One region of the Blautia caccae genome, then DNA from elsewhere that is predicted to be linked to it. Evidence: predicted binding sites of a transcription regulator. Region 1 holds the regulator's gene; each other region holds the start of a gene.
What was found. Region 1 encodes Rex, which represses fermentation and respiration genes when NADH is low (regulators of the CRP and FNR family bind a similar motif). Its sites were predicted from a motif close to ATTGTTAANTANTTAACAAT; they were not measured.
Positions count from the first base shown of each region.

Region 1 (5,220 bases):
GCCAGACGCTGCTGGAATTTGTATCCGGATATTTATACGGAATGCTGTATGTGGCCTTCCCCGGGGTATTTATCATTATCCTATCCAACAGACTGGTATCCAGATATGTAGATAACGGTTCCATGGCCTACCTGCTGGCGGTACCACAGAAACGCTGGAAGATCATGCTGACTCAGTGTGTCTTCATGCTGACCTGCCTGGTTGTCATGGTGGTATATGTGACCTGCCTGATTCTTGCTTTCAGTGAGGCGCTTTTTCCGGGAGAGATGGAGACAGGTGCCTTCCTTCGGATCAATGTGGGATTATTGGGTATCCTTGTATTTTTCGGCGGGACATGTTTCTGTGCATCCTGCTGCAGCAATGAGACAAAGACTTCCTCCGCGGTCAGCACAACCGTGGTGGTATATTCCATTCTCCTGCAGATGATATCACAGGTGGGGGATAAATTCGAGAAAGTAAAATACGCCACCCCCATAACCCTCTTTGATATTGACGGGCTGGCTGCAGGTGACGGGAAGGCGTGGATCATGTGCGGCATTTTATATCTGGCAGGAATCCTGCTTATGGGAATCGGGATCATACGGTTCAGCAAACGGGATCTGCCTTTGTAAGAGATGGAATCGCAGACGGCCGAAGGATAGCAGCCGGATATAAAAAACGGGAGGAGCAGGCATTATGCCAGCTCTTCCCATTTTTCATACAGTTCTTCCAGCTTTTCTGCGATCTCAGCTTTTTCATTGGCAAGCCGGACGCATTCAGCCACATTGACGGCAACCTCAGGCTTTTCCATCTCACTGTCGATCTCTTTGTCCCTGGTTTCCAGGCGTTCAATCTCTGCCTCTGTCTTCTTCAGATCATTTTCACGCTTTCTCTGGCGTGCCTGTTCTTCTTTGCGCTGTTTCCAGTCCAGTTTCGTGGCGGATACGGATTCCGCAGCCTGTTCCTCCTCAAGGCCCGGCGCATAGATGCGGGTGAGCTCCTCCCTCTTCTCCATGTAATAATCATAGTTGCCGATATAGTTTACCATACTCTGGTTGGTCAGCTCCAGGATCCTGGTGGCGGTACGGTTGATAAAGTAACGGTCATGGGATACATACAGCACCGTACCCGTATAATTGCGCAGGGCCTCCTCCAGGATCTCCTTTGACATAATGTCAAGATGGTTGGTAGGCTCATCCAGGATCAGGAAATTGGCTTCTGAGAGCATGAGCTTTGCCAGGGATACGCGACCCCGTTCCCCGCCGCTTAAGGATGCGATCTTTTTAAAGACATCATCCCCGGTAAAGAGAAAGGCAGCCAGCAGATTGCGGATCTCCGTGTTGGTGAGCTTGGGAAAATCATCCGAAATCTCCTCGAAGATGGTTTTTTCCATATGCAGTACGTGGTGCTCCTGGTCATAGTAGCCGATGTGTACTTTACTTCCCAGATGGAAGACGCCGGCGTCGGCCGGGACCAGCTCGTTCAGTATTTTGAGTATCGTCGTTTTTCCGGTTCCGTTATTCCCGATGATGGCCACACGCTCCCCGCGTTTGATGGAAAAGTTCAGATCAGAAAACAGCGGGAGGGAGGGAAAGGATTTAGAGAGATGTTCCACGGTCAGCACATCCATGCCGCTCTCTATGCGGGGCTTCAGGTAAATACGCATGGACGCGTTTACCTCAGTCGGTTTTTCTATGACTTCAATCTTATCCAGCATCTTTTCCCGGCTCTCAGCCCGCTTAATGGACTTTTCCCGGTTGAACTGCTTTAATTTGGCAATGACTTCCTCCTGGTGTTTGATCTCCTGCTGCTGATTGAGGTAGGCCTGGTAGGCATCTCTGCGAAGCTGGGCCTTTTTCTCACTGTAGGCGGAATAGTTTCCGCTGAAGGAGCTTACCTTTCCGTTGTCAATATCAATCACCTTGGTCACGATCCTGTCCAAAAAATACCGGTCGTGGGATACGATAAGGACAGCTCCCGGATAATTCAAAAGGTACGTCTCCAGCCAGGAGATAGAGTCCATATCCAGATGGTTGGTAGGCTCATCCAGAAGGATGATATCCGGTTTTGACAGCAGCAGGCGGCCAAGGGCCACACGGGTCTTCTGGCCTCCTGACAGGGTGGAGATTTCTTTTTCAAAGTCACTCTCCGGAAAGCCGAGTCCCTTCAGTACGCCCACAAGCTCACTTTTATACGCATAGCCGTTCTCCATCTCAAACTCATGGGTCAGCCGGGAATACGTCTCCATCAGGCGGTCCAGCTCCTCCCCTTGGGCGTGCTTCATCTGTTTTTCGGTTCTGCGCATATGGAGCTCCATATCCAGAATATGCTGTTTGACCTGGAGCAGAGAGTCATAGATGGTAAGCGCGCTGTCCAACTCCTGATGCTGGGCCAGATAGCCGATGGTCCTGCCCCTTGATAAGATTACCTCTCCGCTGTCCGCGGGAATCTCCTGCATGATGATGCGCAGCAGTGTGGATTTTCCTGCTCCGTTGATGCCCACCAGGGCGGCTTTTTCGCGTTCTTCTATATGGAAGGAGGCATCATGGATCAGATTCATGCCTCCGAACGATTTTTCAATGTTTTGACATGCCAGTATCATTTTATACGAATCTCCTTTATCTTTTGGTTCACCCTTCCTATTATATCGGAAATTCAGAATTTGACAACAGATAAAAACAACAATAACTGGAATTGTATTTGACTTTATTTTAACAATTATATATAATATTCCTATATGAAACAGAAAACTTAGACATAAGGAGGGTAAAGTCGTGGACGAAAAATGCATATCGAAAGCAGTCATCAGAAGACTTCCCCGATATTACAGATATTTAGGAGAACTTTTGGAAGATGGTGTGGAACGTATTTCCTCAAACGAGCTGAGCAGCAAGATGCGCGTGACCGCATCCCAGATCCGCCAGGACCTGAACAATTTCGGAGGATTCGGGCAGCAGGGATACGGCTATAATGTGCAGTACCTGTACACAGAGATCGCCAAGATCCTGGGGCTCGACAGGACCCACAACATGATCATCATCGGAGCCGGCAATCTGGGACAGGCACTGGCCAATTATGTACAGTTTGAAAAGCGCGGATTTAAAGTGGTGGGTATATTTGATGTGAATCCGGTTCTGAAAGGTATCTCTATCCGTGGGAACGAAATTCTTATGATGGATGAACTTCCCCAGTATCTGAAGGATAATGATGTTCAGATAGCAGCGCTGACTCTGCCTAAGAATAACGCGGAGGAGACAGCCAACCTGCTGGTGGAAAACGGAATCAAAGCCATCTGGAATTTCGCACATCTGGATCTGGAGGTCCCGGAGGATGTCATCGTGGAAAATGTACACCTTTCTGAGAGCCTCATGCGATTGTCTTATAACCTGAATTGTTATGTGACCGAACATAAAAAGTAAGAAAAGGCTGCTGCGGAATTTTTGCGGCGGCCTTTTGCTCTGCAGGAAGGTTTGACAGACGTCCCTGATTCATACCGGAATAAGAGAGGAGTGTATGATATGAAACAAATCGTAACCGGCGGACAGATGAAGCTATTGGATGAATACACGATCCACGAGATCGGGGTTCCCTCCCTGGTACTTATGGAGCGGGCAGCTCTGAGTGTCTGTCAGGCACTTCGGGAGGAAAATTTTCCTCTGAAAAGAGTTCTGGTGCTCTGCGGTACCGGAAATAACGGTGCGGACGGCGTAGCGGTGGCCCGTATACTCCATATGACAGGTGTCTCGGCAGATATCTGTATACTTGGAAAAAAGGACCATTATACAGAAGAAATGAGAAAGCAAGTGAAAATTGCAGAAAATTATCATATATCCTTTGTCAAGAATGCAGTACCTGCTGAATATACTACTATAGTAGATGCTGTCTTTGGTGTAGGCCTGTCCAGGGAAGTGGGCGGAAAATACAGGGACACCATCGAAGCTCTGAACCGGTCAGGGGCAAAGGTCATGGCAGTGGACATTCCCTCAGGTATCAGTGCTGATACGGGGAAAGTGCTGGGCTGCGCAGTGAAGGCTGATGTGACAGTCACCTTTGCTTATGAGAAGGCAGGTCTTTTATTCTACCCGGGCGCATCCTGCGCGGGCAAGGTAAGGACGGCTGATATCGGAATCTACAGGCTGCCTCAGAATGATTTTGAACTGTCCATACAGAGCTGTGAGGAGAAGGATCTGTGCCGGATTCCGGCGAGAAAACCGGACGGGAACAAAGGGACTTTCGGGAAAATATTCCTGGCAGCCGGCAGCCGGGATATAAGCGGCGCGGCATATCTCTCCGCCTGTGCGGCTCTTAGGGCCGGCGCAGGCATGATAAAGGTACATACCAGGGAAGAGAACCGTCAGGCACTGACCACAATGCTGCCGGAGGCCATGTACAGCTTTTATGACGATGAAGAGATCCGAAAAGAACAGATTCGGGAAGGGCTTGCATGGGCTGATGTGATCGGGGTAGGACCGGGACTCGGCACAGGACAGCAGGCGGAAGATATTTTGTATACCATACTGGCGGAGGGCAGAAAACCTCTGCTGATCGACGCGGACGGCCTGAATCTGCTGGCCGGCAGAATGGAAGTGCTGTCCCAATATCCGGCACCGGTCCTTGTGACACCGCATCTGGGTGAGTTTTCCAGAATCTCCGGGGTATCTGTGGAGGAGTGGAAGGAAGCGCCTCTTTACCTGACAAAACGTTTTGCCGGGAAATATCACCTGACAGTCGTGTGTAAAGATTCACGTACCGTCATTTCCGACGGCGGCGAGGAGATATTTATCAACACCTCCGGCAACAGCGGTATGGCAACAGCGGGAAGCGGGGACGTGCTCTTTGGCATCCTCATGGGATTTTTGTCCCAGGGACTTTCAGCCAGGGAGGCGGCAGCTCTCGGCGTTTATTTCCACGGTATGGCAGGGGATATGGCCGCCGCCCAAAAAGGTGAGTACAGCATGATTGCCGGGGATATCATTACACAGGCAGCGGAGATCTTGAAGAAAAGAGGAGCAGTTTTATGAAGACACCAAACAGGATTTACGTTTCCATAGATTTGGATGCGGTTTCCTATAATCTGGAAAATATGAAGAAGAATATCCATGAGGACACGAAGATCATAGCCGTACTCAAAGCGGACGGCTATGGACACGGAGCGCTTCCCATTGCCGAACACATAGAATCACTGCCCTATATCTGGGGATTTGCAGTGGCCTGTGTGGAAGAGGGACTTGCTCTTCGGGA
Region 1 is NZ_JBBMFP010000002.1:162,836-168,055, forward strand. It holds gene WMO65_RS02595 (ABC transporter permease subunit) at 1-611, shown strand, start outside; gene WMO65_RS02600 (ABC-F family ATP-binding cassette domain-containing protein) at 674-2,581, opposite strand; gene WMO65_RS02605 (redox-sensing transcriptional repressor Rex) at 2,754-3,398, shown strand; gene WMO65_RS02610 (NAD(P)H-hydrate dehydratase) at 3,498-5,000, shown strand; gene alr (alanine racemase) at 4,997-5,220, shown strand, end outside.

Region 2 (5,220 bases), on a different contig from region 1:
GCATCGTCACCTTCCATCAGGCTTGCGATGGATTCCTCATCCAGATTGGCAATGTTGCCGACAACACTTCCGAAGCTCTCCACCAGAGAGTCAACGGTGGCATCGTCCAGCTTTTTCAAACCGCCTGTGGAGTCTTTGCTGCTGCCGCAGGCTGTCATAGCCAGGACGCATACTCCGATCAGGATTAAACCAATTAATTTTTTCCATGTCTGCTTCATATGATTCACCTCGCCTAAACCGTGCCGTGTTTCTTGCTGGGACGATCTTCTCTCTTTGTGAATAACATTTCAAAAGCACCAATCACATATTTTCTTGTATCTTCTGCCTCGATGATGGAATCCACATAACCTCTCTTGGCAGCAGCCATTGCGCTTGACTGTAAGTCAGCATATTCAGCGGCCTTTTCATTGATCGTAGCAGCATCGCTGTCTGCATACATGATCTTAGCTGCAAGACGCGCGTCCATCATACCGATCTGAGCGCCCGGCCATGCAAATACCATGTCCGCTCCTGTGGATTTGCTGTTCATTGCCAGATATGCACTTCCGAACGCTTCACCGATCACGATGTTCACCTTCGGTACGGTTGCATTTGTAAATGCGTAAGTAAGCTGTGCCGCTGCCTTGGCAATGTTGGCTTCTGAGCATTTTGTAGCTTTGTAGCCTTTTACATTTGTCAGAGACAGTACCGGAATTTCAAAAGCGTCACAGAATTTAACGAAATCTGCTGCTTTCTTGCATCCTCTTACAGAGAGAACCTTGTCAAAGGACTCTGTCTTCTCCCCTTCATCGTTGTAAACCTCGCTTCTGTTGGCAACGCAGCCCACAGTAGCGCCGTTCAGACGGATGAAGCCTGTCACCATGTCTTTTGCGTATGCAGCTTTTACCTCAAAGAACTCATTGTTGTCCGCGATCTGGGAAAGAGCAATGGCAGTATCACCAACACAGTTTTCCAGTTCCGGGCATACACGGTTCAGATCATCAGTGCAGTCTTCATAGGAAGAATTGTCTTCGTAGTTGGAAGGCAGCATAGATATCAGCAGTCTCATCTGTGCAAGGATTTCCTCCTCACTTCCCAGAACATCTACCAGGCCAGCCTCTTCGCTCTGGTATTTTGCGCTGGATGTATCACATTTGGAAATTTCATTTCCCTCTAAAGCGTTGGGGGAGTTTACAAACAGTTTACCGCTCTTCTCCTCCATGAAGGTGAAATCGGTAAGAGCCGGAACGATTGCAAGACCGCCGCCGCAGGTCCCGAAGATACCTGTGATCTGCGGAATCACACCTGACGCCATAACCTGTTTGGTGTAAATTTCGCCAAAAGCATTCAGTGCGTCTGTAGCTTCCTGCAGTCTCAGACCTGCACAGTCCACAAGTCCGATCACCGGAGCGCCTGTCTTCATTGCCAGGTCGTAAAGTCTGACAATCTTTTTGGCATGCATTTCACCGATGGTTCCGTTCAGAACGGAAGCATCCTGGCTGTACACATACACCAGGCTGCCGTCAATGACACCGTAACCGGTGATGACACCGTCTGCCGGTGTTTCCTTTTCAGATAAGTTGAAATCTGTGTTTCTGGCTGTGACACAGCCGCCGATTTCAACAAAACTGTTCTCATCAAGTAAAGAAGCAATTCTTTTACTTGCCAAGCTTTGTGCTGTATTACTCATTTATCAGCCCTCCATTTTTTATTATTTACCTGGATTCTGCACGAAAAATCTGCGTGATAATCCGGCTTTCATGCAGAAATCGCCTCCTGGTTTTACTTTGTTGAGTTAAAAGACAAAACCAATTTCTGCCGATTATAATTGTACCCTTTTTCCGGGAATTTTTCAACAAGAATTTGTGAAATATTTAATTATTGTGTATGTTTTTTGTCAGACTTGCATAATACGCGCAGGTAATGTTCCGCCATATGGATTTTTCTGCATAAAAAGGGAGGATGGAACTGCCCATCCTCCGCTGTTTTCAACCCTTTGCCCGGTCCACTGCCGCCTTCATTTCTTTTACATACTGAGCCACATAAGGCACACAATCTTTTCCGTATTTTGCCACAATTTTAACAATTGCAGAACCCACGATGGCTCCGTCTGAAACCTTTGCCATGTGATACGCCTGCTCGGGGGTAGATATTCCGAACCCCACTGCGCACGGTACATCCGTAGCCTGACGGACCAGCTCCACCATGGCACCGATGTCTGTCCTGATCTCACTTCTCACCCCGGTCACTCCCAAGGAGGAGACACAGTAGATATAGCCTTTTGCTGCCTTTGCGATCATGGTGATGCGGTCCTTTGACGTGGGCGCTATGAGGGGGATGATATCAATCCCGTAGGCGTCGCAGGCAGGTGCCAGCTCCTGTCTTTCCTCATAGGGCATATCCGGAACAATGATGCCGTCTATCCCGCACTCCACACATCTTTTCATGAAGCGCTCCTTGCCGTATGTAAAAATAGGATTCACGTAAGTCAGAAATACGATAGGCACAGTGACTTTCTTTCTCGCCCTTTGTATCATGTCAAACAATTTATCTGTGGTGCATCCCGCTTTCAGAGCTCTCTCGTTGGCCTCCTGGATCACAGGGCCTTCCGCTGTGGGATCGGAAAACGGTATGCCGATCTCGATCAGGTCAGCCCCTGCCGACTCCATGGCGTACAGAAGCTGCTCTGTCACGTCAAGCGTGGGGTCCCCGCCTGTGATAAAGGGAATAAATGCTTTTTTGTTTTCAAATGCCTGCTGTATTTTATTCATAGATCTCCACTCCTCTGTATCGTGCTATGGCAGCCACATCCTTATCGCCTCTGCCGGAAATATTTACAACAATGATTTTATCTTTGTCCATAGTCGGTGCCAGTTTTCTTGCGTATGCCACTGCATGGGCGCTTTCTATGGCCGGGATAATGCCCTCGGTCCTTGAGAGGTATTCAAATGCCTCCACTGCCTCCACGTCTGTGATCGGCACATATTCTGCTCTGCCTGTCTCATTCAAATTGGCGTGTTCCGGTCCGATGCCGGGGTAATCAAGCCCCGCGGAGATGGAATATACCGGCGCGATCTGTCCGTACGCATCCTGGCAGAACAGGGATTTCATGCCGTGGAAGACACCTTCTGAACCTCTGGCGATGGTGGCAGCATGCTTTTCTGTATCCACGCCAAGGCCTGCCGCTTCACATCCGATAAGCTGTACCTGCTCCTCCCGGATAAATTCATAAAAGGCTCCCATGGCATTGCTGCCGCCGCCCACACAGGCGATCACAGCATCCGGAAGTCTGCCTTCCTTTTCCTGCAGCTGCTCCTTGATCTCTTTTCCGATGATTTTCTGGAAATCGCGGACAATCATGGGGAAGGGGTGAGGCCCCATAACAGACCCCAGCACATACAGGGTGTCATCCATCCTTCTGGTCCATTCCCTCATGGTCTCATTTACCGCATCCTTCAAAGTCGCGGTGCCGCTGTCAACAGGGTGTACCTTCGCCCCCAGAAGTTCCATGCGGTATACATTCAAAGCCTGGCGGTCCGTGTCCTCGCGTCCCATGAAGACTTCACATTCAAGCCCCATAAGTGCTGCTGCCGTAGCTGTGGCAACCCCGTGCTGTCCTGCTCCCGTCTCAGCGATGACTCTTGTTTTGCCCATCTTTTTGGCAAGGAGCACCTGTCCCAGGACATTGTTGATCTTGTGGGAACCTGTGTGATTTAAATCCTCCCGCTTCAGATAGATCTTAGCGCCTCCCAGATCTTTTGTCATCTTCTCTGCATAATACAGCAGGGAAGGACGTCCGGCATAATTTTTCAGCAGATCGTCCAGTTCCCTGTTAAACTCCGGGTCTTTGCTGTATTTTTCATATGCCTCCTCCAGTTCATGTACTGCGTTCATAAGTGTCTCCGGAATGTACTGCCCTCCGTAATTACCAAATCTTCCTTTACTCATCTCTTCATCCTCTTCCTTATATGATTGATCCTTTGTAACTGTTCAGTCAGGTCTGCGCATTTACTGCGCTGACCGTGCAAAAGAATAGTGGCGGCAGGTATCTGTCTGCTGCTCCCGTACTGCCCGGATAAATGCCTCAACCTTTTCCCTGTCCTTATATCCTCCTGTCTCAACCGCACTGCTTACATCTGCGGCAAACGCGCCGCTTTCTCTCAGTGCACCTGATACATTTTCAGCATTCAGGCCGCCGGCCAGAAAAAAAGGTCTTTTGAGGCTTGGAATCAGGGACAGGTCAAACCCTTTTCCGCTTCCGCCATACTGCCCCTTTGTATATGTATCGAGAAGCAGATATTCACAGGGCAGTTCTTCGGCCTTTAGAATCTGTTCTCGGCTCTGTACACGGACAGCTTTTATGACCGGTTTCCGGGTATATTTTTTTATAGTTCGAATATAGGCTTCATCCTCATCTCCATGAAGCTGAATGATATCTATGATCCCCTTTTCGGCGATCCGGGCCGCTTCCTGTGCCGGGGCGTTTACAAAGACACCGACTGCCAGAATCCCGTCCGCCAGTCCTGCTCTCAAACACTCCGCCTGCTCTATCGAAACCCGGCGCCGGCTGTCCGCAAAGACGAATCCGATATAATCCGGCCGGCACAGATTTGCCGTTTCAATATCCTCCGGCCTTACAAGACCGCAGATCTTCACTTTACTGCCCATCGGATGTTCCCTCCCCTTTTAGGTAAGAGAGCATTTTTTTCTTGTCTCTGCTCTTCATCAGTGTCTCACCGATCAGCACCGCATCCACTTCATTTTCTTTTAAACGAGCAATGTCCTCAGGTCCCTTGATACCGCTCTCTGCCACGAACAGGACTTCTTTCGGCGCCAGAGCGCGAAGCTTTGTGCTGTTTCCCACATCTACACTAAAATCTTTCAGGTTGCGGTTATTTACGCCAATGACTCTGGCTCCCGCCCACACAGCATGGGAGATTTCCTTCTCGTCGTGGGCCTCCACCAAAGCGGAAAGCCCCAGGGTGTCGCACACCTGGATATAACGCTTTAAAAGCTCCGGTTCTATGAGGGCGCAGATCAGGAGCACAGCGCCGGCTCCCAGGACCTTTGCCTCATAAATCTGGTATTCCTCCACCACAAAATCTTTCCTGAGAACCGGGATCTTTACAGTTTCCGCGATTTCCTTCAGATAGCTGTCACGGCCCAGAAAATATTTCGGCTCTGTCAGACAGGAAATGGCGTCTGCCCCAGCTGCCTCATATTCCCTGGCAATATCCAGAT
Region 2 is NZ_JBBMFP010000006.1:143,589-148,808, forward strand. It holds gene WMO65_RS08685 (OadG family transporter subunit) at 1-218, opposite strand, end outside; gene WMO65_RS08690 (acyl-CoA carboxylase subunit beta) at 233-1,669, opposite strand; gene trpA (tryptophan synthase subunit alpha) at 1,968-2,750, opposite strand; gene trpB (tryptophan synthase subunit beta) at 2,743-3,927, opposite strand; gene WMO65_RS08705 (phosphoribosylanthranilate isomerase) at 3,988-4,647, opposite strand; gene trpC (indole-3-glycerol phosphate synthase TrpC) at 4,637-5,220, opposite strand, start outside.
Region 2: WMO65_RS08690 (acyl-CoA carboxylase subunit beta) is a predicted target of Rex. The motif match lies at 1,842-1,861, and genes of this name have one in related genera.

Region 3 (5,220 bases), 110 kb from region 1:
TTGCTTCCAGGATACCTAAAGTATCTTTCGGCTGTACTTTCTTGCCCATGAAATCGCCTGTGTTGATGATGTAGCAGTCTACATTTTTCTCTTCAACCAGTTTTTTGAATTTCTCGTAGTCATCAGCTAACGGATATGTTCTGAACGGGTTAGCGTAAGGAACAACAACCAGCTTATTCGGATCAACGCCCGGTGCAAGACGCTCTGCTGAAGAACGTTTTGTAGCCAGAGTAGCGCCCATTACAGATGCTAAAGAAGCACCTTTTAATTTCACTACCGGCGGAATGGTCGGGTCTTTCATGATCCAGAAGATTGCGTTAACCGGCTCGTCGATCTTGTCAACGCGGTTCGGTGCCCACAGTTTGGATTTGATCGCACGTCCGTTACCATTTCTGATATCTTCTGTTACAAGCTGGATGTTTCCATCCTCGTCTAATGTAGCAGAGTTATTCATGGATGTCAGAAGAAACTTGTTGTCATCGCATCCTGCAGGATAATCCTGAGTTTTATCGAAGTATGTAGGCTCTAACGCTACGGAAGCACAAGTATCTGTGTTGATGATGAATGCATCATCATGCAGAACCTTGATCTCGTATTTGCCATTGTGTTTTGCATGTGTGATGGTAGATTTACCTGATCCTGACAGACCGTATACAGAAGCAACGTATTTGGAGCCGTCAGCCAGTGTGTACTCTTTCTGTCCGCCGTGGCATGCTGCATAACCATTTCTGTTGGCAATTGCCCAAGCCATGGTCAGAGTACCTTTTTTGTGCTCACCGAAGTATCTCATACCAAGGATACAAGCACAGTTCTGGTCTGTGTTGAAGTAGCACAGAGTCTGCGGATCGCTTAAGCAGCTGAAGTCAACGCCCGGACGGCTTGCAGGTGCCCACTGAGGATCTGAGAAGATAAAAATATCTGCTTCTTTTCCGCCGCCTACAGGCTGGGAATTTTTATACATTTTTACATAGTCATCAGACATATACTGGAAGTTCAGCATCCAGGAGTACATGATGTTCTCTTCGCCTTCCGGAATCAGCAGGTGAGCTTTTACCATGAATTCTGGGTCCAGACCTACATATACCTCTGCATGGTACATGGTTTTCCAGCGGGCTTCATAAATAGCATCCATAGCCACTTTGTCAAGAGCCGCGCAGTCAACACCTGGTTCTCCGGCAATACGGCGTGCTGCTGCATAACGTCCTGTGATAGCACCATCGTTGAATAATAAAACTTTAGCATCTCTCTCAAGACCAAACTCTTCGCCTCTATAAACAGGCATATCTGTAACGACTGTTCCAGGTGAGTTCTTCGCTAATTCATATGCCTCTTTTAATGTGTTAACCTTAACAACATTGTTGCCATAGAATGCTGCTTCAATAATGGAACGAGTTTTGCTGAAGCCAGTTTTGCCTGCTCCAATCTCGTTGATTGGGTAATATGCTTTTGTTGACATATGGTTTCCTCCTTAATCTTATCTCAAAGTCAATTTATTATCTCATGTTAGTTTTTAAAAGTCAATACTTTAACAATGTATTTTCTTGACGATTTTTTTACATTTTATAGAATTTTTATTTTTTAAATTCCGAGCACATTTTTTACTGCGGCAGGCATATCAGGAACGTCCACCACGGTATCGTGCAGAACAGGGGCTGTACGGATTTCCTCAATGGCATTGGGAACCTTCACATTTGCAATTTTGGACAATTCATCCACCAGCTCGAAATCACCCATGGCATCATATTTGCTGTCAATGGCGTTCATGACGCTTCTTGTGAATTTAAACGGACTGGCTGTGGAGGCGATGACCGTCTTGGTGCTGTCCCCGGTCTCATCTGTGTATTTTCCGTAAACACAGGCAGCAACCGCTGTATGGGTGTCAATCACGTAGCCTGTATCCTCATAAAGAGCCTTTATAGCCTGGGCAGTCTCCTCCTCTGTAGCAAAATTGCCATAGAAATCAGCAAGCTGGCCGCGCATTTCCTCTGTGATCTGATAGGTTCCGCCCTTGGTAAGCTGCTCCATCATCTCCCGGTTTTTGTCCGCATTTTCCCCTGCAATGCGGTAAATAAGCCTTTCCAGGTTGCTGGATATAAGGATATCCATGGATGGAGAGGAGGTCAGAATGAAGTCACGGTTCCTGTCATAGCTTCCGGTAGAGAAAAAGTCAAAGAGAACTTTGTTCTCATTGGAGGCACAGATCAATTTATCGATTGGCAGGCCCATATTCTTGGCATAATAGGCTGCCAGAATGTTTCCGAAGTTTCCGGTGGGCACTGTTACGTTAATTTTTTCACCATCTTTTATCTCACCGTTCTTGAAAAGGTTCACGTAAGCGTAAACATAATACACCACCTGAGGCACCAGACGGCCGATATTGATGGAGTTGGCAGAAGAGAACTGGAAGCCTGCCTTGTCAAGCTCCTCCTCCATGGCCTTGTCATTGAACATTTTTTTCACTGCGGTCTGGGCATCATCAAAATTGCCTGTGATTCCCACCACATATGTATTATTTCCCTTCTGTGTCACCATCTGTTTTTCCTGGATGGGGCTGACACCATTCTTGGGATAAAAGACAATGATCCTTGTACCGGGCACATCTGCGAAACCGGCCATAGCTGCTTTGCCTGTATCGCCTGATGTGGCAGTGAGGATAACGATCTCATTTTTTACATGATTTTTCTTTGCGGAGGTGGTCAAAAGATGGGGCAGGATGGAAAGTGCCATATCCTTGAACGCTATGGTCGCTCCGTGAAACAGCTCCAGATAATATGCGCCGCCTGCCTTTACCAGAGGGGCGATCTCCTCTGTATCGAATTTGGAATCATAGGCTCTGGCAATACATGCCTTTAACTCTTCCTCTGTAAAATCGGTCAGAAAACGGCTCATAACCTCATAAGCAATCTCCTGATAAGTCATCTCCGCCAATTTTTCCATGGGAATATCCAGCCTGGGAATACTTGTGGGTACGAACAGTCCGCCGTCCTTTGAGAGTCCTTTTAAAATTGCCTCGGATGCCTTTACGCATTCCCCTGTTCCTCTTGTGCTCTTGTACAAAATCTCCATCTTTTTTAAGTCCTTTCTTCTTTACGGATACGTGAAAAAGTCATGTACCCCATATTGGAATAAAAATTTTAAATCCTCTTTAAACCATTTAATATTGTGCTGTTCCGCATAAGCCTCTTCCATGAAGAACAGTGCACCCTGGGAGTAATCCTCCCCGTCTATCGCCCGGTTGACCGCTTCTCTGGTCCCCTCTGAAACGGTGACCGTATCGATTCTGCCGTCAACCGTAGGAGAAAACTGGGGACTTCCGTCCGAATTCTCCCACACCACATCGTGAATACTGTTGGGAAAATCAGGGCTTTTCACCCGGTTGAAGATCACATTTGCCACCAAAATACGGCCTTTGATATCCTCTCCGCCGGCTTCCGCCTCCACAATTTTAAGAAGCGTCTCATAATCCTGGTCCGTCATCCTGAGGAGACTCTCAGAAGCGCCGATGGAATGATTCTCCAGTTCAGCCACACTGCTGGCTGTCTCTTCACTGAAATCAAAATGTGATTCCTGCACCTTTTTTCCTGTTCTCTGCCCTACCAGCACAGCCTCACAGGAGGTGCCGAGCCGATGTACTTCGCTCTGGGTATCCTGACTTATCAGTACGCCTGAAATAATTGCGTCCAGACCGTACAGCTGTTCTTCCTCTGGCTCATCCTTATCGTTAGGCGGATCTTTGTCGTCACTCACAGATGCATATACATTATTTTTTCCGCCTGCATGAAGCCCATGGAAGGTGAATGCCACGGCAGCGATCACCACTGCCCCTGTCATAACCAGCGCACAGGTTCTCCGGCTCTTTTTAGATATCTTCCGGATCAAAAATAAAAATCCGGCCGCAATCGTACGAATAATGTCCATACCTTTTTCCTTTGCCTGTTTTCTTATCTCGAATAGACACCAGTGATACCTCTCAGTTCCGTTTCTGATGTCATGAATTATATGGATTATAAAATAATTGGGCAATGGAAGTCAATAAGCCGGGGCGTCTTTTAGCTAATCTTCACAATATTATCTTATTTATTGATAGTTATTTTATACACTTTTTCGTGCTTTTTTCCTCTATTTCACTAAAATGTGGAAATATCTGTATCTTCTTTTATTCTATCTGCTTATGATATCCAGGCCGCACCCAGACGGTAAGTTCCGGCGCCGTCCTCAAATGTCCCTTCGCAGGAGTCATACCCGATAGCACCAAGACCGGAACGCCATTTTTCCACATCAAACCGGAAACTGTCATTTTTTATCTGTCCTGCTTTTATGGTTATCAGAATTCCTTCCGGAAAATCCAGGTTTTCTTTATCGATCAAACCTTCTTCCGTCAGTTCCTCCCAAGTGGACAGCATTACATCTATATGTCCACTTCCGCCGTCAGGCAGGCTTTCCTGTGCATTTGTCAAATAGGACCAAAAAAGATATCGAAGGGCCTCCTTCTCCTGTTTGGAAAGGTTCTCTTCCTTTGTCAGATCAAGAGCCGCTATGGTGATCTTATCATTCAGTGCCGTGTCTGCGCCGTAGACTGCCTTCAGGATGTCAAGATACAGGCCGACCACATCATTTTGCTGTTCCAGAACGCGGACTTTGTGAACGCCTGTGATTCCCAGCGGATAACGCTCCACAGAAGTGCTGTCAGCGGCTGCGGAAAGCGCGATGCGCATTCCCGGCCGGAGTGCCTTTGCTTCTAATTCCGTTCCTTCTTGGTCATAAAACAGGACATCACTTGTGCCAAAGTCGGCCAGTCCACCATTTTCTTCCCCATCCTGTAAAAACAGTATGGTGTTCTCATCTGCTGTTATCACTTTCCCGGTAATCTCAAACTCCCGGGCAGCCGGTTCGTTGTCCTCCCGGGATGTATTTCCCACCTCTGAAGACACATTTCCCCTCGGTTCGGTCATTTTATCACCGCCACTTTGTCTCTGTATGGAGGAACACCCTGTAAGCAGTACCAGACATAATGCCAATGTGTAAAGAAAAATACCGCCTCTCTTCTTTTCCTTTATTTTTTTCATATCATTTCACCTCATTTTCTGAAATACACAGCAATCGTTACCCTTCTTTTTATAAGTGTCCGCTGAGTCCTGTTTTGTTGCATATGTGCGAAAATGATGTTAAAAATGATGGCATAAAAATTGATCTCTCAATTTTGAAAATGCTTATTTTGAT
Region 3 is NZ_JBBMFP010000002.1:55,794-61,013, reverse strand. It holds gene WMO65_RS02185 (phosphoenolpyruvate carboxykinase (ATP)) at 1-1,456, opposite strand, end outside; gene thrC (threonine synthase) at 1,579-3,066, opposite strand; gene WMO65_RS02175 (cell wall hydrolase) at 3,088-3,918, opposite strand; gene WMO65_RS02170 (DED domain-containing protein) at 4,170-5,066, opposite strand; gene WMO65_RS02165 (hypothetical protein) at 5,211-5,220, opposite strand, start outside.
Region 3: WMO65_RS02185 (phosphoenolpyruvate carboxykinase (ATP)) is a predicted target of Rex. The motif match lies at 1,514-1,533, and genes of this name have one in related genera.